One region of the Solibacillus daqui genome, then DNA from elsewhere that is predicted to be linked to it. Evidence: riboswitches for the same ligand, from Rfam matches in the RefSeq annotation. Region 1 holds a riboswitch; each other region holds the start of a gene.

Region 1 (5,068 bases):
GATACGAGCTTTATACACATCCGCAATTTGCTCTTCCAGAATAACTTCATGTGGCAAACCAAATGCTCGCACTTCGCCGTCTTCTAAAAGTAATAATTCATCACAATATAACGAAGCTAAATTGATATCATGGAAAATCGACACAACCGTTAATCCATGCTGTTCAACTTGTAAACGAATCATATCTAAAATTTGTTTTTGATGCGCAATATCTAAATGGTTCGTTGGCTCATCAAGCAGTAGTAGCTCGGAATTTTGTGCAAGTGCCTGCGCAATAAACACTCGCTGCTGTTCACCGCCAGACAAAAACTCCAAATAATGCTCTTTGTAACCTGTAACACCGGTGCTTTCCATAGCCTGCTGTACCATGCATTCATCCTCATCCGACCAACTCGAAAAAAACCCAGTTTGATGCGGGTAACGACCTAATGAAACCGCATCATACACAAGATTTGAAAATGTACTCGCGTTTAACTGTGGTAGTACCGCCATTTTTTTTGCCAATTGCTTAACGTCATAGCTTTTAATCGGTTGGTTTTCGATCAATACTTCACCAGCAGTCGGACTAATAATGCCACTAATCATTTTTAACAATGTCGATTTCCCACTACCATTCGGACCAAGTATCCCTAAAATTCGACCTTTTTTCACGTGAAACGTCACGTTTTTCACAATGCTCTTGCCACTATAGCCACCGCTTAAGTCATTTACCTTTAACATTATGCGACACCCTTTCTACGTTGCTTGAAGAAAATATACGCAAATACTGGGGCACCTATAAATGACGTGATGACACCAATCGGCAATTCGACAGGCGCGATAATCGTACGCGACACTAAATCACAAATTACGAGCAAACTCGCACCATTTAAAAATGACAGGCTAAGCAAATGGCGATGATCAGCACCGATTACAATACGTATCATATGCGGAACAACTAACCCAACAAAACCAATCGTTCCTGATGCTGCAACCGCAGCACCCGTCAAAATCGAGCCACCTGCTAAAATCATATATTTACTGCGCTTAACATTGACCCCTAAATATTGTGCGCGCTCCTCCCCATAAATCATCGCATTTAACTCCCGACGATTCAGCCAAATAATCAACGTGCCAATTATTATAAATGGAACAACCATTCTCACATACGGCCAGCCACGCATTGACACACTGCCAAGCAACCAGCCAATAATTTCACGTAGCTGCTCACCTGTTAATGCCACCATTAATGAAATACAAGCACCTAAAAAAGAACTAAAAATAATCCCTGTTAAAATAAGTGTTTCCATTTTCATAGTACGGTCTACTAAACGGGCGAATAGGAGCACGATAACCATTGTTATAGCCGCACCTAGCATACTAAAAATCGGTAGCGTAAACGCACCCAGTACAGGTAAGGATATGCCTAAAAAAATTGTCATTACTGCACCAACTGAAGCACCTGAAGAAACGCCTAGTGTATACGGGTCAGCTAACGGGTTTTTAAGTAACCCTTGGAAAGCAGCACCCGCAATCGCAAGCGCTGCCCCAATAAGTGCCGCTAAAATAACACGTGGCATTCGGATTTTCCATAGAATGCTGTACGCAACCGGGTCTGTCGTTTTATCCCACAGAGTGGATAACGGAATATCGACCGAGCCAAATGAAATACCGAGCCACATACTACCTAATAGCAATCCAATCGATGAAAAATAAGCGATTGAATATTTACTTCTCATTAAATACCTCTGGGTAAATTGCTTCTGCGATTGATTCAATGCCTTCAACTAAACGTGGACCTTGGCGACTTGTTGTATCAGCATCAACTAATTTTACCTCGCCATTTTTCACCGCAGTCATCTCTGCATAAGCATCATTTGTTGTAATTTCCTCGATATCATTTTCATAAGTCACTAAGATGGTATCTGGATTACTGCTGACAAATTGCTCTGCACTATACATTGGCCAGCCTAGTTCTGGTACAGCATTTTCAACATTTAGCACTTCTAACATTTCATTAATAAATGTATCCTGTCCTGCCGCATAAAGATCTGGGTCTGTCCCTACAACGACGAACACAGACTTCTCTTCTAAGTCGGCTACCTTCATTTCGATTTCTTCAATGCCTTCTTTCATTGAAGCAATAATATCTTTTGCTTCTTGTACTTTATTTGTAATACGACCAATTTGTTCAATCGTCGAGTAAGTTTCTTCAAATGTTTTTGCATCTTTCACAACAAATACGGGAATCCCAACTGCTTCTAGCTGTGCAATCGCTTCCTCATTAAAACTATACATACCTGATTCGTGTGCTAATACTAAATCTGGTTCTAAAGCAATGATTTGCTCTAAGTTAAATTCCATACCGCCAACTTTTTCTTTTGTTAATGCTTCCTCTGGGTATGTGTCATTGTCAGAAACACCAATAATTTGATCATTTAAACCTAGACCAAATAATATTTCGGTATTTGATGGAACTAATGAAATAATACGTTCTGGTGCTTTTTCGATTGTAATATCTTTGCCTAGTGCATCCATTTGTGTGATTGGAAATTGTGCTGTTTCAGCAACTTCCGCGCTATCATTTGTTGACTGTTTGTCTGTTTCTTTCTCGCCGCATGCTGCTAATGATAATGATAATAATGCAACTGAAGAAAGTACTTGCCATTTTTTCATTGTAAACTTACCTCCTTAGATTTAGAAAAAGAACACATTATGATGTGCTCGTTGATTCATAAGCTCTTTAGCGCTCGTTATTTGACATAAAGAAAAGCCCCCCACTCTTATGAGAAGGAAGCCTTGTGTTTGCAAATAAAATTCAACGTAAAAAGAGAACTTATCCGCCACATCCTATCCTCGTAGGTTTACTTTGGGCATTATAAAGGCAGGTCTCCTGGCTCATGCTATAGCGTTTGTGAGCGCCTTCCCGTGTGAACAGTGGCAACGTGCTCTAAACTCGCATTTACAGTGGCGGGACCGCATCGGATTTCAACCGATTTCCCTTTTACTTCTTACTTGTTAAAAATAAGAACCTTTACAATCCATATGAAATTCATACATTTCATTATAGCGAAAAAAATCACTTTTGTATGCAATCGCATATAAATTTTCAGATAATTAACCAACAACTAAATATGGTACGTGTAATCGTCTGGAAGGACTCGGCGTAAAAATTGCTTCGTACGCTCCTCTTTTGGCTGGACAAAAATTTCATGTGGTGAGCCTTCTTCAATAACATTGCCGCCATCCATGAAAATGACGCGATTTGCTACATCTTTCGCAAAGGACATTTCATGGGTTACTACAAGCATTGTCGTTCCTTCTTTGGCAATATCCTTCATGACACTAAGTACCTCTCCAACTAGCTCGGGATCTAGTGCCGATGTTGGTTCATCAAATAAAATAATATCTGGATTTAATGCAACCGCTCGTGCAATACCAACACGTTGCTGCTGCCCACCCGATAATTGGCTTGGATAGGCATCATATTTTGCCGATAGCCCTACTTTAGCGAGTGCTTTTTTCGAAATATCATAAGCAGCATCTTTTTTCATACCACGCCCAACAATTAGCCCTTCTGCCACATTTTCAAGCGCCGTTTTATTGTTAAATAAATTATAGTTTTGGAACACAAATGCAGTTTTTTTACGAATTTCTAAAATTTCCTTTTTCGAAGCTTTATGTAAATCAACTTCGATTTCATCAAAATTTGCGCTTCCTTCATCGGCACGTTCTAAAAAGTTAATACAACGTAACAATGTCGTTTTCCCTGACCCACTTGGACCTAAAATAACGACAACGTCCCCCTTATCAATTGTTAAATTAACACCTTTTAATATTTCATTATCACCAAATGTTTTATGCACATTTTTAATTTCTAGCATCGCTTTCCCTCCTTATACCGTAGCCACCTTGTAACGGCTTAAACGTTTTTCAGACCATTTAAATAAATATTCAACTGTCATACAAACCATTAAGTAGACTATGAAAATATCAATATATGCCTCTAAATAGTTGTAACCCAAATTTGCCTCTACCTTTGCCTTTAACGTAATTTCTTGCAATGAAATCGCATAACCGAGCGACGTAGCTTTTATTAAATTTATCGTCGCTGTACAAAGATTTGGCATTGCAGCAACAAGCGCCTGTGGAATAATAATACGGCGATATGCTTGTGTTGCCGTTAAGCCAACCGATTGTGCCGCCTCAAGCTGCCCTTTTGGAACCGTTTGTAGCGCCGAACGGAATACTTCTATTAAAATAGCAGCTGTATTGAATGAGAAAATAATAAACGCATACCAAAGTGGATTCACTTCATAAATCGGATAATCAATATTATATTTCTCAAATAGACCCTTCAGTAAAAGCGGAATCGTTGCATACAGCACGAAAATTTGAATAATTACTGGTGTCCCACGCACAAATGATATATAGATTTTTGCGAAGAAATTAATGACTGGCACCTCATATACACGTGCTAGCGCTAACAAAAAGCCGAGTGGAACCGCAATAAAAAGTGAAACAACCGTTACGAGTAACGCGACCGGCACACCACTTAATGCAACAAAAAAAGTATCAAATAAAAATTGCCAGTTTATAATGTCCATATGCGTACCTCCTACGTCGTTTTAATTGGTTGTTTTCCTTTACTAAACGCTTTTTCTAAGAGTGCGAAGATCTTTTCAATTGAGATCGATAACACCCAATAAATCACCGCTAAAGCGATAAAGATTTCTAGTGTATGTGTACCATAGTTATTCGCAATAATTAAATTTGCCTTGCCCACAATATCAATAAAACCTATTGTATAAGCAAGTGCGCCTTCCTGAAGTACCGAAATTAAGCCATTCCCAAAATTCGGCAATGCAACGACTAAAGCTTGCGGGAAAATAATGCGACGATATGCTTGAAGAGGAGTTAAACCAACACTTACTGCCGCTTCAAATTGTCCTCGATCAATCGCTAAATACGACGAACGAATGACTTCTGACATCATCGCTGCAAACTGTAAGCTAAACGTCACAACAACAAAGACTCCAGTCGGAACATTTTGCAAGTAAATACCTAATAGCCCTTCTGAAAACGCTGG
Region 2 (5,068 bases), 1.9 Mb from region 1:
AGGTTTCTGGATGGTGAAAAATGTGTACTGGAATTCAGCAGCAGGTGGCTATAATGTGTTAAACGGAATTTTATCAGTGATTATGTTAACGTTAGGGTTAATAATCGTTGTGGCATCATGCATGAAATGGCGTGAGCTTTGGGCACATCCACGTTTTACGCAAAAAGTTCAACAAGTGTAATGAAAAAGCATCTCTTCAAACCGAAGGGATGCTTTTTTGCTGTTTTTATTATCAGTTTAGTTCAATTATTAGTGAAGCTGTTACATATTGAATAAAACATGTTTCGTAATCCTCATAAACATTTTCATCAATTGATAAAACGAGTTCTTGTGCTTCAATAGGTTGTAATAAGTCGTTTTTCATAGCCTGCCTCCTAACTAAAGGGTAGTAAATGTGTAACATTTCATCAATTGCATTAATTCATCCATCGAGCGGGGAAGTTGCTGTTGTGGTTGAATGAGCCCTTCACGTAACATTGACTCATAACATTTTACAATCCAAGGCTTTTCGATATGCGCTTTTTCTAGTAGTGCATCATTCGAGAAAAGTACATCCTTTTGACCTGAATACAATAATTGCCCTTTATGAAAAACAATAAAATGATCTGCCCACCCATAAATTAAGTTGACCTGATGTGTCGAGTATAAAAATGTTCGATTTTCTGTATCTAATTCATCCAAATATGCTGTAAGCTGATTTGAAAAATAGTAATCTAAACTGCTCGTCGGTTCATCTAAAATATAAAGTTTAGGATCCATTGCATAAACACCTGCAATGGTCACACGTTTTTTTTGTCCACCACTTAAAAAATGAATCGGTCGTTCGGTTAAGTCCTCTAATTCAGTTAATTGTATGGCGGTATCAACATGTTGTTCTATTTTTTCATGTGGCCATTTTAAATTAATCGGACCATATAAAATATCATGCTTAACTGTAGAGGCAAATAATTGATTGTCTGCTTCTTGAAAGATAAAGCCAACATGCTCCCGTAACTTAATTAATTGTTTTTTAGAATAATGTAATGGTTCGTTTAAAAATTGAATTTTACCAATACTAGGTTTTTCTAGCCCCATGAGCAATTTGAAAAATGTTGATTTACCTGAACCATTTTCACCTAATATCGCTACTTTTTTTCCCATTGGAATCGTTAATGATAAATCATGTAATGCCTGTGTACCATCACTATATTGAAATGATACATGCTCAAACGTAAAATAGCTTTCTGTCATAACTAAAATCTCCTTAAAAGATTAATGCAATTGCAACGATCAAAAATCCACCTGCTATAAAAGTCAGTTTTTGATCCCATGCTTTTTCACTCAAAAATTGCTGTGGAATAATAAATTGTTCAATATTTCGTGCCGTCATCGCATAGGACATCGCCTGATGACGGAAAAAAATCGAACGAAACAGAGCGCTAATGAGTAAGCTTAAAGATTGAAAGCTTATTCGATATGTTCGATAGCCTAGCCGAGCATCCTGCGCAGTATAAAGCTGCGCAACTGTTTGTAAAAGTAAAAATATAAAACGATACATTAACTCAATTAATTCAATGATAATCGTTGGTACTTTTAATCTAGCAAGTACTGGGCTAATTTCATACATCGGTGTTGTTAAAATTAAAAAATACAAGCAACTTGTTGCACTAATCGAGGTAAAAAATATCGTGATAGCTCGAAGTAAATCATTCGGCAATATAAACAGCTGCATGCCAAGAAATGTGCTATGCCATAATGCGGAAATTGGTATAGGTTGTGCAAATGAAATGGACAACACGATCGCTATCATACCTGCAAAAACAAAACCAATTGGCGCGATAAGTAATGTTACATATGTTTTCCAAGGAATTCTGGCATAAAAGATAATGACACTACTCATGAAGAGTAGTGTCCAAACCGATAAAATATTATTTCGTAATAATGTTACAAGTAATAATGAAATGACACTAAACGTTATTTTTTGACTAGCGGCAACCTTTTGAATCGCATTATGGCTCGCTAGAAAATCAATGTTTAGCATGATCTTTTGTATGCTTTCCGCGCATATAACCGATGAAATAGCCGATAATTAGTGCACCAATAACACCTTGTAAAACGAATAATAAGCTTTCGATTTCACCACTTGGAGGCTCCCAAATAGCGCTAAACCAAGGCTCATAGTCTACAGCGATTTCTGTAATCGCTTCTTCAGCCTCACCATCAGCACCCCCGAATTCTGCATCCTGTAAAAATAATATTGGTAAAATCGCTAAGATCACGACGCCTAATAGTAATAGTAGATTTTTCTTAAACATGTTAGCTCTCCTTAGCCTTTAAAATACGTAATTGAACTAATTCTTTCATGTTATATTTTTGTAAGAAGTTCATAATCATTACGGTTAATAATCCTTCACTGATCGCTAATGGAATTTGTGTTAACGCAAAGATGCTTGCGAATTTTTGGAATGAACCTAAAATGCCGCCAACTTCTGAAGGGAACGCTAATGCTAATTGTACAGATGTCATAACATATGTTCCTAAATCACCAAGCATGGCAGCGAAAAATACTGCGACGCTAATTGATAGGCCCCATTTTGTTGCGAGCTTATAAACACCTACTGCAATAAATGGACCAACGATAGCCATCGAGAAAATATTTGCGCCTAAAGTCGTTATGCCACCATGTGCTAGTAATAGCGATTGGAATAATAGGACGATTGATCCTAAAACGCTCATAACAAAAGGTCCAAATAAAATTGAACCTAAGCCAACGCCAGTAGGGTGAGAACAGCTCCCGGTTACTGATGGGATTTTTAATGCAGATAAGACGAATGTAAAGGCCCCTGATAGGGCAAGTAATAATTTACTTTCTGGATTTTCTTTCACGACGATGCGGATCACTTTTAGTCCTTTTACAAGGAATGGTAAGCATAGTGCAAACCAAAAAATTGCCCAACCAATTGGTAAAAATCCTTCCATAATGTGCATGGCATATGCTTGCTTTGGCATAAATAATAAAACGATACCGAAGTAAGCAAGTTTTGGTAAGTATTGCTTCATGTTTCTACTCCTTTTTTCTTATTTGATGAAAAAAAGTGCATAAAAAAATACACTTTTGAGAGTAAAAGTGCATCACAAAAAAGCAAGCGATTTTGCTTGTTTCACGCACCTATCCTCGTAGGTTTGAATAACTTAATTTTTGGCAGGTCTCCTGACTTCTTTTCGACGTATTACATGTCTTCCCACAAAAAATGCAGTGACGTGTTATGTAATACTCCAAGTTACAGTTGCGGGACAGTACCGGAATTACACCGGTTTCCCTATTAAGCTTGTAAAAGCACCAAAAATCATTCAATTTTCACCATGTGAGGAAATAGTATCATTCGTTATTTCATTTGTCATCATTAATTTTTTCAACCCTTCCAAAATCCAAGGTCATTTTCTGAAAATAATGTAAAATTATCTGTCATTTATGAGCGTAGCTTTCTAGTATATTCTGTTTTTTCTTCTGAATTGTATAAATTGTTCGTAAATTAATATTGTCAAAAGTGTGGTAACGTGATAGAGTTACTTTAATTTCATAGTACAAGTAATAAAGTGCTCTTTTTATAAGAGTTAAAAGGGAAATTAGTTAAAATCTAATGCAGCCCCCGCTACTGTAATAGCTGATGAACTCACAACCAATCACTGTCAAAAAGATGGGAAGATGTGATAGTAAAATGACGCCTGAGCCAGGAAACCTGCTTTATTATTGCAACACGACTTTTCGGTGGGAGAAGGACGGCGACAAATACATTACTTGTATTTCCTTTTACTTTTTTAGGATGTCCATGCCTATTTCTAGCACTTGCCGGAAATAGGCTTTTTTGTGTTTATACGATTTTTTTAAAAGGGGAAAAAGACAATGACAGTTGGAACATTATATGGTGTGGGCGTTGGTCCTGGAGATCCGGAATTAATTACTATAAAAGCTTTTCGTAAATTAAAGGAATGCCCAGTAATTGCATATCCGAAAAAAATGCGCGGCAGTAAATCATATGCTCAAAAAATAATTGATTTATATGTGGAACCACAACAAAAAACAATGCTAGGTCTCGTTTTTCCAATGACGAAGGACCAAGAAACGTTACAGCAAGAGTGGAAAAAATCCGTCGAGCAAATATACGCCCATTTACAGGAAGGTAAGGATGTAGCCTTTGTAACTGAAGGAGACCCCATGTTATTTAGTACGTATATTCATTTGATGAAATTAATGAAAGAACAACATCCAGACGTACCAATGCAATCGGTTGCAGGTATTTCTTCGTTTAATGGAACAGCTAATCGCCTTCATATACCGTTAGCTGATGGGGATGATCATGTGGCGATGATTCCAGCAACAGATAATAAAGAAGAAATGCGTAATGTATTAGAAACACATGATGGCATTGTATTTATTAAAATCGCAAAAGTACTAGATCAAATGCTTGATTTGTTGGAGGAAATGAACTTATTAAAAAACACACATGTCGTTACAAAAGTGACTTCGGATGAAGAAGTGATATGGGAGGTTGAAAATTTACGTGGTACAGAATTGAACTATTTATCGTGCATGATTGTTCGTAAATAAGAAAGATAACGTTGGAGGACAGAAGATGAGTTATTTTCCAATTATGCTTAATCTCGATTATAAAAAAGTAGTCGTTGTTGGTGGTGGACATGTTGCAACACAAAAAGTAGAGGCACTACTTGAGACGAAGGCTAATATTGTCGTTGTCAGTCCAATGCTTACGGCAACGTTACAGCATTACTCACAACTCCAAAAAATTCAGTGGCGCAATAAAACGTTTGAGCCGGCAGATTTAGATGATGCGATATTAATTTTTGCTGCAACTAACGAGGAAACGGTCAATGATCAAATCGAACAAGCAACACAGCACTGGCAATTGTTCATGAGGGTAGATAACAATGGTCGTATGGATTTTATGAACCCAGCCGTTGTACGTCGAGGTGATTTTGTATTAACCGTTTCCACTTCTGGGGCAAGTCCAGCATTTACGCGACAAGTAAAACAACAATTAAGTGAACAGTTTGATGATAGTTATGAGGC
Region 3 (5,068 bases), 660 kb from region 1:
AAGCATCCCGATGCGCGCAATATATGGAATAATGACAATATACACAAGCATTGCTAGCTGCCCTTGTGCTAGTGTTTCATAAACAAAACCAAGCTTCAACAAAAGTAATGATACAATCCCTAACACACCAAAAGCGCCTGTGCGAGGATCATCTAGCACTTGCAATCGCTTATCTTTATCACCATATGAAAAAAAGGCATCACACATATCGATAAAGCCATCTAAATGTAACCCACCAGTAAAAATAACCATGCCAATTACAAGTAAAATCGACAATAATAAATTGGATATATCGCTATAGCTAACAAGTAAATACGCACCACAGCTTATCATTGCACCAATTACTAAACCAACGAGCGGTAAACTCGCATACATCCACGTAATCGAGCTTTTATTCATATCTAATTGCTTTTTTATCGGTATGAAAGAAAAAAACTGCCACGCTAATAAGAAACCTTGACTTGCATTTTTCAACCTGCTCACCCCCTATTTCCATCGTTGTACAAGTTGAAACTGTACTTCATAAGCTTCATGGCTATGCTGCACAAGCCATTGATGCAAGTTTCCTAACAACTTGCGATATAAATTCACTTCCTCATATTTTGAAGGCAGCTCGTCTAATACTTCATTCGATACAACTATTATTGTAGCACCTTGTACTTGCCAATTTTGCAATTGCTTTTGTAGGGATTCGATGCAGTTATTGATATATTCGCTACGATTTTTTTGCTGTTCACTTAAATAGAGCACATTTGAAAGCCATGTCGTAACACATTCAAATAATACAACATCATTAGATGATAATTGATTGATTTGTTGAGGTATTTCCACTTGCATTTCCACTGTTGTCCATTTGATTTCTTGCTGTATGCGATCTTGCTGATGTCGTATAATTCGCTTTTTCATTTCTTCGTCAAACGCGGCACCCGTTGCAAAATAGTAATAATGTTTTTCGTCCCCCAAAGCTAGGGCACGTTGCTCGGCATAGGCACTTTTACCACTACGTACTCCGCCAGTTATAAAGATCATTGTAGTCCACCTTTGCAAATAATTAAAAGAACACACCTACAATCAGGCATGTTCTATTATTATAAGCCTATTTAAATAATTCTGGGTATACGGCTTCTGCCATAATTTCTACCGCTTCACCTATACGTGGCCCCGGGCGAGACATAACATCTCCATCTACTAACACAACAGCCTTATCTGAAACTGCCTGAATTTGATCCCAGCCTGCACGACCTAAAATTTCATCCACTGCATTTTCCATATAAGTTGCTGGAGTAATAATTACTTCTGGATTACGTGTAATTACATCTTCTTCTGTTACGCTTAACCAGCTATTTTGGTCTGCGAAAATATTTTCAACACCGGCTGTATTCATAATTTCTTGTTGGAATGTATCGCTACCAGTTGTCCAAATGTCTGGAGCTGGTGATACTTCATAGTACACTTTTTTCTTTGCATCTACAGTATTTGTTTTCTCTTGAACTGCTGCAATTTGTCCTTTAATGTCTGCTACGACTTCATTTCCCTTTTCCTCAACGCCCATTACTTCAGAAAGCTGAATGATATCTGTGTAGACATCGTCAAATGATGTAGCTGAAGCGATGACAAACACCTTTAAGCCCGTGTCTTCTAACTGTGCAATTTGTGCCTCATCACCGGCTGTGTAAGCTACGACTACGTCTGGATTTAACTCAACGATACGTTCTGCGTTAATGACTGTTGACGTAGAAACACGTTCGATTTTTTGTGCCGCTTCTGGATATGTATCATAGTCTGTTGCACCAACAATTTGAGCACCGACACCTAATTCAAATAAAATTTCTGTATTACTTGGCTGTAATGATACGATTGTTTCTGGTACTTCCTCGAAAGTTACTTCAATACCGCGGTCATCTACAACTGTGTAGGGACCATCTGCCTCAGTTTGCTTAACTGGATCTTTTGATGCTTTTTCTTCGTCTGCTCCACATGCTGCTAAAAGTAGTGCTGCTGCAACAGGTGCAACCCATTTCATTTTAAAGTTCATTGTTTTGCTCCTTTTTCTTTTTCATTGGATATGATTTTGAGGTAAAGACAATTTCATCACATTCGTGTTGCTTGTTCATGTACACAGCCATCACAAACAATACATTGGCAAGTAAGCCTAAAAAGTCGAATAAAATTTCAGGAACATCTCTTTCCTCACTTACTTTATGTAATGCGCGATATGATTTTTTCGCTTCACTACGGCAAATATGAAGACGAGCCGCGCTTTCCACCCCTTGAGGTAATAAAAACTGCTGAATGGCTTCTTTTACTTCACTCACATAAAAATCATAACGATCGCTTAACCACTTTAAGTCATCTTCTGTAATCGCTAATTTTCCGCGCACTGAACCATTTACGTGATAAGCAAGCGGTTGTATGAGACGTAAATCTTCTAATACAATCCGACCGCGTTCATCATCCACTAATGTCGGAATAACTGCACCAATACGTGTCGTTAGTGAATCTGTACGAATTTCATAATCAACACAACTCGATTTTTCACGCATGAATGGATAGCACGAATAACGAATATCCTTCTTCAACTTTCTCAACCTCACTTCAAATTCATTGCTCTTTGAAATTTTAAATGGCATGAAAAAAGCCACCCAGAAAATGGATGGCTTCATAAAATCAAAAAGGTATATTTAAAAACGCTCATTTGATGTATGGCTGCCGTACATTCTCTTTATTTCCGAAGAGGTGTGTTACGATCAGAAAAAGATTGGTCTCCTGGCTTCGCGCTTCACTTTAAACATAAGCACCTTCCCGCTTTTAGCAGTGGTATTTTGCTTACTTTCATCTACGCTTACAGTTACGGATATAGCTTCGGATTTACACCGAATTCCCATTTATGCACTAGGCATCTCTTTCTTGCAAACTATTCAATTTGTAAAGTTTACTTTATCATACTGATGAAATTATGCAAATAGTTTTTAAATTCACATCGATTTCATGGATTAAAACATAAAATTTATACCTTTATAAGCAGCTCGGGCATTTTCCATATATTTCGAATTTATGAGCTTCTATTGCATAACCTGGCAGCTTTTCTCCAAGCATCTCCATCGGACACAGTGATAATTCCTTCACATTCCCACAATCGCGACAAATAAAATGATGATGGTGATGATCCGATTCACAATGCATGCGGAAATTACGTTCACCATTTAGCTCGGTTTCTTCTAAAATATCTAATTCAACAAACGTTGCTAAGTTACGATAAATCGTATCAAAGCTCATGCCTGGGAAGTCTTTTTTCAGCACTTGCAGTAAATCACGGGCAGTCAAATATTTATCCGTAGCCGCAAACATACCCAAAATTAACTCTCGTTTATCTGTTTTTTTATAGCCATTGTCTTTTAATATTTCCCACGCGCGTGTTGTATTCACTGTGCTTCTTCCCCTTCCACCTTAGTTGATAATTTTAAAACCATTTTTTTAATGATAATGACAAATAATAGAATGATAATTGAAGTTACGACAATCGTACCACCTGGCGCTAAATTTAAATAAAATGCACTCACTAAACCTATTAATACCGCAAGTTCACCAAATACAATCGCTAAAATAATCGCCTGTTTAAAGCCATGTGCTAAACGCATTGCTGCTGCTACCGGTAATGTCATTAAGCTAGATACTAACAATATCCCAACAATACGCATGCTAGCTGCAATGACAAGTGCCACAACAACCATAAATAACAAATGAATCCATTTTGCCGGCAACCCACTTGCTTTTGCATATTCTTCGTCAAAAGATAGAACGAATAATTCTTTGAAAAATAATACTAAGAATATCACCACGACAATCGCAATCGCAATGACAACAAATAAATCCTGTCTCGAAACAGCAGATACCGAGCCGAATAAATAGCTCATTAAATCTGTATTAAAGCCACTTGCTAGTGAAATTAAAATCGCACTAACCCCGATACCACCCGACATAATAATTGGAATTGCAAGCTCTTCATAGTGCTTATACAAACGTCGCAAGCGCTCGATTAAGATTGAACCACTTACCGACGCAACAATTCCTAAGTAAATCGGATTAAGCAGCGCCAAACCGGCAAAAGACTGACTTATGTAAAGACTTCCAGCAATGCCTGCAAGCGTTACATGTGACAGCGCATCCGCGATTAGCGACAGACGACGAACAACAATAAATACTCCCAGTAACGGGGCAATGACACCAATAATGAGCCCTGAGAAAAAGGCGTTTTGTAAAAATTCATAGTTTAATATTGCTTCGATCATAATGGCCTACTCCTCTTAATGAATCTTTCGAACAGTGTGACCGTTCCAGCTTTCAATCTGTTCTTCCGAAATCGTATCAAAATCATTTTTATAACCGTGGAAATGAATTGTTTGATTTAAGCATGCCACGTGGCTTACACGGTCTGATACGGTATCGACATCATGTGTTACTAAAATCATAGTCATTTTATGATGCCTATTTAAATGAGCGAGCATATCATAAAATGCTTGCACGTTTTCACGGTCAATCCCAACAGTTGGCTCGTCTAAAATAAGTAGCTTTGGATCAGCTACTAATGCGCGCGCAATAAATACACGCTGCTGCTGTCCTCCTGAAAGCTGTCCAATATTCCGCTTCATAAATTGCTCCATGCCAACATCTTTCAAGGCCGCCTTCACTAAAAGGTCTGCATCTTTTGGATAACGCTTAAACAGTCCAACCTTTTGTGATAAGCCACTTTTTACTACTTCTTCAACAGTTGCCGGAAAACCAGAGTTAAAGGCATTAGATTTCTGTGACACATAGCCAATCCATTCGCGGTGTTTAAACTGGTTTGCTGGCTCATCAAATAATTTAATTTCCCCAGACATCGGCTTTAATAACCCTAAAATCAATTTTAATAGCGTCGATTTACCAGAGCCATTTTGACCGATTAACGCCAAAAAATCGCCCTCATTCACGCGTAAAGAAATGTTTTTTAATACTTGTGTGTATTCATATTGAAAGGAAACATCCTTCAATTCAATCAATGGTTTGTTCATTTTTTTCGCTTCTTTCT
Region 4 (5,068 bases), 1.3 Mb from region 1:
ATAATCCTGATTGACAATCGATTCTACTATTAATTGTCCCATACCTGGCCAAGCAAAAATGTTCTCCACAATTATCGTCCCTCCAAGCATATTACCAAAGCTCATGCCAAGGCCAGTTAATGTTGGGGAAGCTGCTTTTTTAAGAATATGCCGCCAAACAATTGTACGCTCTTTCAAACCACGTGCCTGTGCATATAATACAAACGGCTCCTCCAACACTTCGATTGTACTGGCTCTTATTAAACGTAAATAGGTTCCAATATAACCAAGTGCCAATGTCGTTGCTGGTAACACAAAATGCGCAGCTGATCCCTTGCCAAGTACAGGTAATAAGTCAAGTTGCAACGAGAAAAAGTAAATGAGCAAAAAACCTAACCAAAATGTGGGCAATGACACACTACTAAAAGCAAAAAATTGCGTCATTCGGTCAAACCATTTCCCTCTATGTAAAGCAGATATAACTCCTAGTGGTATACTGCAAACAATAATCAGTAAAAACGCAACTGCTGTTAATTGTAAAGTTGGTATAAAATGAAGCATCATTTCATCTAAGACCGACCGCTTTGATATTAAGGACGTTCCAAAATCAAATTGCAGTACATTTGTTAGCCATTGTACATATTGCATGACAAGTGGCTGATCTAGTCCCATTTCAGCACGTATCGCTTGAACAGTTTCTTCAGAAGCCTGAATATTTGATACGCGTAAATACGTTAATACAGGATTACCTGGTATTAGCTGTATAAGCAAAAACGTAATGATCGACAAACCAAAAATGGACGGTATTGCCCCTAGCAATCGTTTGTATATAAAACGAATCATAAGTCAACGCCTCTCTATAGAACAAACGCCCATTCCGAAAAGAAATGGGCGCAATTAATTTAGTCTTTCATATCAATAGTTGTTGTTGGTATTTCTACTTCTTGTGGCAAGAAGTCTACACCCATTATATTTTTCTTGTAAACTGCGATATTTGATTGATATGAAATTGGTAAATAGACAGCTTCCTCATGAAGCATCGTTAAAATTTGATGATATTGTTTAATACGATCCTCTTCTGTTGTTGTTAATAATACTTGTTTAATACGCGTATCCAACTCTTTTTTAAAGGATAAGCCAGATAATGCATAGTAATCTGGGCCACCACCAGAAGAATCGGTTGTGATGGAAGCTAAATAAGAGTGCGGATCAAAAGGTACCGCCCAAGTTGCAGTGAATAACATATCATAGTTGCCATCAAATGCCGTTGTCCAGAATGTATTTGATTCTTGACTTGTTAATTTCACATCGACGCCAATTTTACGTAAGTCCCCTTGCACAAATTCCGCTATTGACTTTTGAATATTGTCCGTACTTATGAATAACAATTCGAGTTGTAAAGGTTGACCATCCTTTTCTCGGAATTCCTTACCCTCTATAGTTTTCCAGCCTGCTTCATCTAATAAAGCTTTTGCTTTCTCCACATCATACTCATACGGATCAACTTCTACATTTGTATAGGCTAAATTTTGCGGGAATAACGTATCCGCTTTGTTTTCTATTCCATAGAAAATATTATCGATGACCGCATCCTTATCGAAAGCGTGCTGCAGCGCAAGTCGTATATTTTTATCACTCATTGTTTCACGATTCGTATTGAATAACAGTGTACGGGTAGCCGTAGGTTCTGAAATTTTTGTTTCATATTTTCCAGATTCTTTTAAAAACTTAAAGGAATCTGGGCTAATTACACCATTGCCAAAAATCATATCCAGTTCACCTTTTTCAAAGGCTAACACGCGAGATTCACCGTCTGTGATTACTTTGACAACTACTTCATCTACTTTAGGCTTTTCACCCCAGTAATTATCGTTACTCTCAAAAATAGCGTACTCATTTTCTTTGTGTTCTTTTAATACCCATGGGCCAGTACCAATTGGCGCAGTTAAACCATTCTTATATGTATCCATACTTGCTGGGAAAGCTGATTCTGCAACAAAACGTAGTGGTCGCACATACGTTAATTCTTGGAGAGTTGGATAATAAGCATTATGTAACGTTAATTTAAATGTATAGTTATCGATTACTTCTGTTGTTTTAATTTGATTAATCAATTCAATCCAATCATGCTGTTCACGGTTGGCAAGTACGGTATCAAAATTTTTCTTCACTATTGCTGCATTAAAAGCGGAGCCATCTGAGAACTTCACATCATCACGCAAATGGAATATATACTCTTTCCCATTCTCCGATACATCCCAGCTCTTTGCTAGCCACGGCTTAATTTCTCCATCTTTACCATAATAGACAAGAGATTCATAAACCATTGCTTGCGAGAAAAACTCGTTTGGAAAATAAGTGTGGGGATTTAAATCACCAATATCCCCAGACCAAGAAAAAGTAAATACTTTCTTGTCATCTTTTGTAGCTGCTGTTTCTTTTTCATCCTGTTGAGAACATCCAGCAAGCGATAATATAATAGTCATCAAAATGAGGGAAACTGCCCATATACTACTATTTTTCATTTCTTCACCCCTAATTTTTTCATAAAAAAAAGTATTTTTAACAGATACAGTTAAAAATACATCACAATTCTATATTAAGTATTTCTTACAGCACCTCCCTATTCTCCGTAGGTTCAACGGTATCTCTATTAAATAGGCAGGTATTCTGACTGAGGTTCAACATCTTTTGTGCCTTCCCAGATATCAAGACCCAGTGACATTTACAAAAGACTCCCCTTTACAGCGGCGGGACCGTATCGGATTTTCACCGATTTCCCTTTTAAGTATCTATGTAACATAGATACACCTATTCGACACAATATTTAGTTTTCTCTCAACTATCCTACTACAAAAAGAAATAAATATCAAAATGATAATAACACACCAATTGATACGTTGCCTAAAAACGCAGAATCCGATATCTCTTTGTTTCTGAAATGCATCTCATTTTTTTACCTTCATGAATAGGTTAAAGAGTTCCTCAATTATCTTGCCCTTTAATGAAAATGAGCACTTATCCTTGTTCAAGGATAGTGCTCTTTTGCTGAAGAAAAAAGTATTACTAATTTGTTATTATTAATGAATCTATGAATTCATTAACTTGTTTGCTCATTTCTTTGTAACGAGTCCAGTGGAGATAATGATGTCCTTCTAATGTTACAATTTTACTTGAAGGAGAATTACTTAATTGCGTTTCATAAAAAGTCACATTGTTTTTACCATCCTCTGTAACCTTATCTTTTTTCGTAGCAAATAATAAAACTGGCATATTGGAAGGGAAAGTCATATCAACTGTTTTGTCAATATTATTTTTAATTTCATTAGCTTCATTAACAACGCTTTTGTTTCCCCCCTTCCAAGCGGAGATAGCCTTGGTCATTTTTAAGTTTTCTTCAGAATATGTACCATCATCAGCAATAGGTAAAAAACCTTCAGGATTTATATATAACGCGAGTCTTGCTATTCCTGTTGGTGCTACGTATCTTAAAAATTTAGGTAGCGTCGGGGCAGGTTCATTAAAATACTCAATAGCTTGTGGGAAAAGAGCATCAATCCCAATAACTGCATCAATCTCAGCAGGATATTTATTAGCATAATACAGACTATAAATTCCTGATACGGAATGGGGCATTAAAATATATGGACCATCAATATTGGCTTTCTTTAGAGCAATTCTAATTTCTTCTACGATGTTTTCTACAGTTCGTTCTTTTGTCGTTAAATCACTCCATCCATAACCAAAATTTTCTACCACGACAACTTTATTGTTTTTGGCCATTTCATTTATTAAGGGTTCAAAATCTAATACAGGTGCGGTTGTGCCTAGTCCGCTTAATAAAACAATGGTGTTCACCCCATCTCCTTTTGTATAAACGTGCATATTTTGATTATCGACTTCTACTATTTGACCAATTGGTGGATATTGTGTTTGCTCATAAACCTTCAAGACGTGGTGAAAAACAATCCATACAAGGAATAATGCTACTATTGTTAATAAAATATTTCTTATAATAATCCAAGTTCTAAATTTTCTTTTTGCTTTCATTACTAATATAAATCCTCTCTATTTATTATATAATTTCACAATAATGGAAATAAAGTAGTGGTTCCATCGTTTAACTATACATCCTTCTTACAAGTTTGAAAGATTTCTCATTTATTCAATAATCTGGCCCTTTAATAAAAAAACACTTTCCTAAACTAAGGAAAGCGCCTGATTGTTGAAGATCATTTTTCTATTAAAGCCCCTGTTAGTTGAAGTTTAGAAACGATTAAAAAGGCAGATTATACCTTAGACTTTCAAAAAAGGCCACGCTCACGAAAAATTATAAGGGCTATAATTTTTTTATTGATATATTAAAGAATTATTATCTTTCATTTCATTCATCACTAATTCATAATATAATGATTTATTATTTAATAATTCAGAATGACAACCTTGTTCTACAATTTCCCCCTTATCGATAACAAATATTATATCTGAATCTTTAATAGTAGAGAGTCGATGAGCAATAATAATTGTAGTTTTATTTTCTCTAATCATTGCAAGATTTTTATGAATGATTTTTTCTGTATTTACATCTAATGCCGATGTAGACTCGTCTAAAATTAATACCTCTGGATCTCTAATTAAGGCACGAACTAATGCTAACCTTTGTTTTTCACCGCCGGAAATAGTTATTCCACGCTCCCCTAATGAACTATCATACTTATCCGGCAATTTCTGGATAAAATTATCGATACACATTGCTTTGGCTAAATCTATTATTTGATTATCTGTTATTCGATTATACCCCAGTAATAAGTTATCTCTTATAGTACCTGGAAATATGTATGGATCTTGAAAAACAATACTAACTTTCGATTTCCATGTATCATTAGAAATATCATTAATATTGATATTATTTGCCATTATACTTCCCTCTTCAACCTCATATAAGCTTTCAAGTAAACTTCCAATAGTTGATTTTCCACTACCACTAAGTCCAACTAAAGCTATTTTCTTTCCTACTGGTATATCTATAGAAAAATTTTTTAATATAAATTTTTCCCCTGAATTATAACGAAAAGAGATGTTATTAATT

What was found. A riboswitch is a leader RNA that binds a small molecule or an ion and turns the genes downstream of it on or off. The one in region 1 is predicted to bind cobalamin.
Region 2: another riboswitch for cobalamin. It lies ahead of O7776_RS11585 (energy-coupling factor ABC transporter permease); the one in region 1 lies ahead of O7776_RS02490 (ABC transporter substrate-binding protein).
Region 3: another riboswitch for cobalamin. It lies ahead of O7776_RS05480 (hypothetical protein); the one in region 1 lies ahead of O7776_RS02490 (ABC transporter substrate-binding protein).
Region 4: another riboswitch for cobalamin. It lies ahead of nikA (nickel ABC transporter substrate-binding protein); the one in region 1 lies ahead of O7776_RS02490 (ABC transporter substrate-binding protein).

The regions. Positions count from the first base shown of each region.
Region 1 covers NZ_CP114887.1:513,477-518,544, reverse strand. Annotated here, with positions in the region: gene O7776_RS02500 (adenosylcobinamide amidohydrolase) at 1-720, opposite strand, end outside; gene O7776_RS02495 (FecCD family ABC transporter permease) at 720-1,718, opposite strand; gene O7776_RS02490 (ABC transporter substrate-binding protein) at 1,708-2,655, opposite strand; cobalamin riboswitch at 2,846-3,030, opposite strand; gene O7776_RS02485 (amino acid ABC transporter ATP-binding protein) at 3,108-3,863, opposite strand; gene O7776_RS02480 (amino acid ABC transporter permease) at 3,876-4,586, opposite strand; gene O7776_RS02475 (amino acid ABC transporter permease) at 4,598-5,068, opposite strand, start outside.
Region 2 covers NZ_CP114887.1:2,387,553-2,392,620, reverse strand. Annotated here, with positions in the region: gene O7776_RS11610 (carbon starvation CstA family protein) at 1-181, shown strand, start outside; gene O7776_RS11605 (hypothetical protein) at 233-364, opposite strand; gene O7776_RS11600 (energy-coupling factor ABC transporter ATP-binding protein) at 379-1,230, opposite strand; gene cbiQ (cobalt ECF transporter T component CbiQ) at 1,244-2,020, opposite strand; gene O7776_RS11590 (energy-coupling factor ABC transporter substrate-binding protein) at 2,007-2,294, opposite strand; gene O7776_RS11585 (energy-coupling factor ABC transporter permease) at 2,296-3,039, opposite strand; cobalamin riboswitch at 3,164-3,339, opposite strand; cobalamin riboswitch at 3,558-3,741, shown strand; gene cobI (precorrin-2 C(20)-methyltransferase) at 3,884-4,588, shown strand; gene O7776_RS11575 (precorrin-2 dehydrogenase/sirohydrochlorin ferrochelatase family protein) at 4,614-5,068, shown strand, end outside.
Region 3 covers NZ_CP114887.1:1,169,875-1,174,942, reverse strand. Annotated here, with positions in the region: gene cobS (adenosylcobinamide-GDP ribazoletransferase) at 1-483, opposite strand, end outside; gene O7776_RS05490 (bifunctional adenosylcobinamide kinase/adenosylcobinamide-phosphate guanylyltransferase) at 487-1,029, opposite strand; gene O7776_RS05485 (ABC transporter substrate-binding protein) at 1,097-2,035, opposite strand; gene O7776_RS05480 (hypothetical protein) at 2,025-2,579, opposite strand; cobalamin riboswitch at 2,740-2,919, opposite strand; gene O7776_RS05475 (Fur family transcriptional regulator) at 3,016-3,426, opposite strand; gene O7776_RS05470 (metal ABC transporter permease) at 3,423-4,289, opposite strand; gene O7776_RS05465 (metal ABC transporter ATP-binding protein) at 4,305-5,051, opposite strand.
Region 4 covers NZ_CP114887.1:1,811,734-1,816,801, reverse strand. Annotated here, with positions in the region: gene nikB (nickel ABC transporter permease) at 1-822, opposite strand, end outside; gene nikA (nickel ABC transporter substrate-binding protein) at 882-2,504, opposite strand; cobalamin riboswitch at 2,623-2,809, opposite strand; gene O7776_RS08735 (alpha/beta fold hydrolase) at 3,046-4,029, opposite strand; gene O7776_RS08730 (ABC transporter ATP-binding protein) at 4,330-5,068, opposite strand, start outside.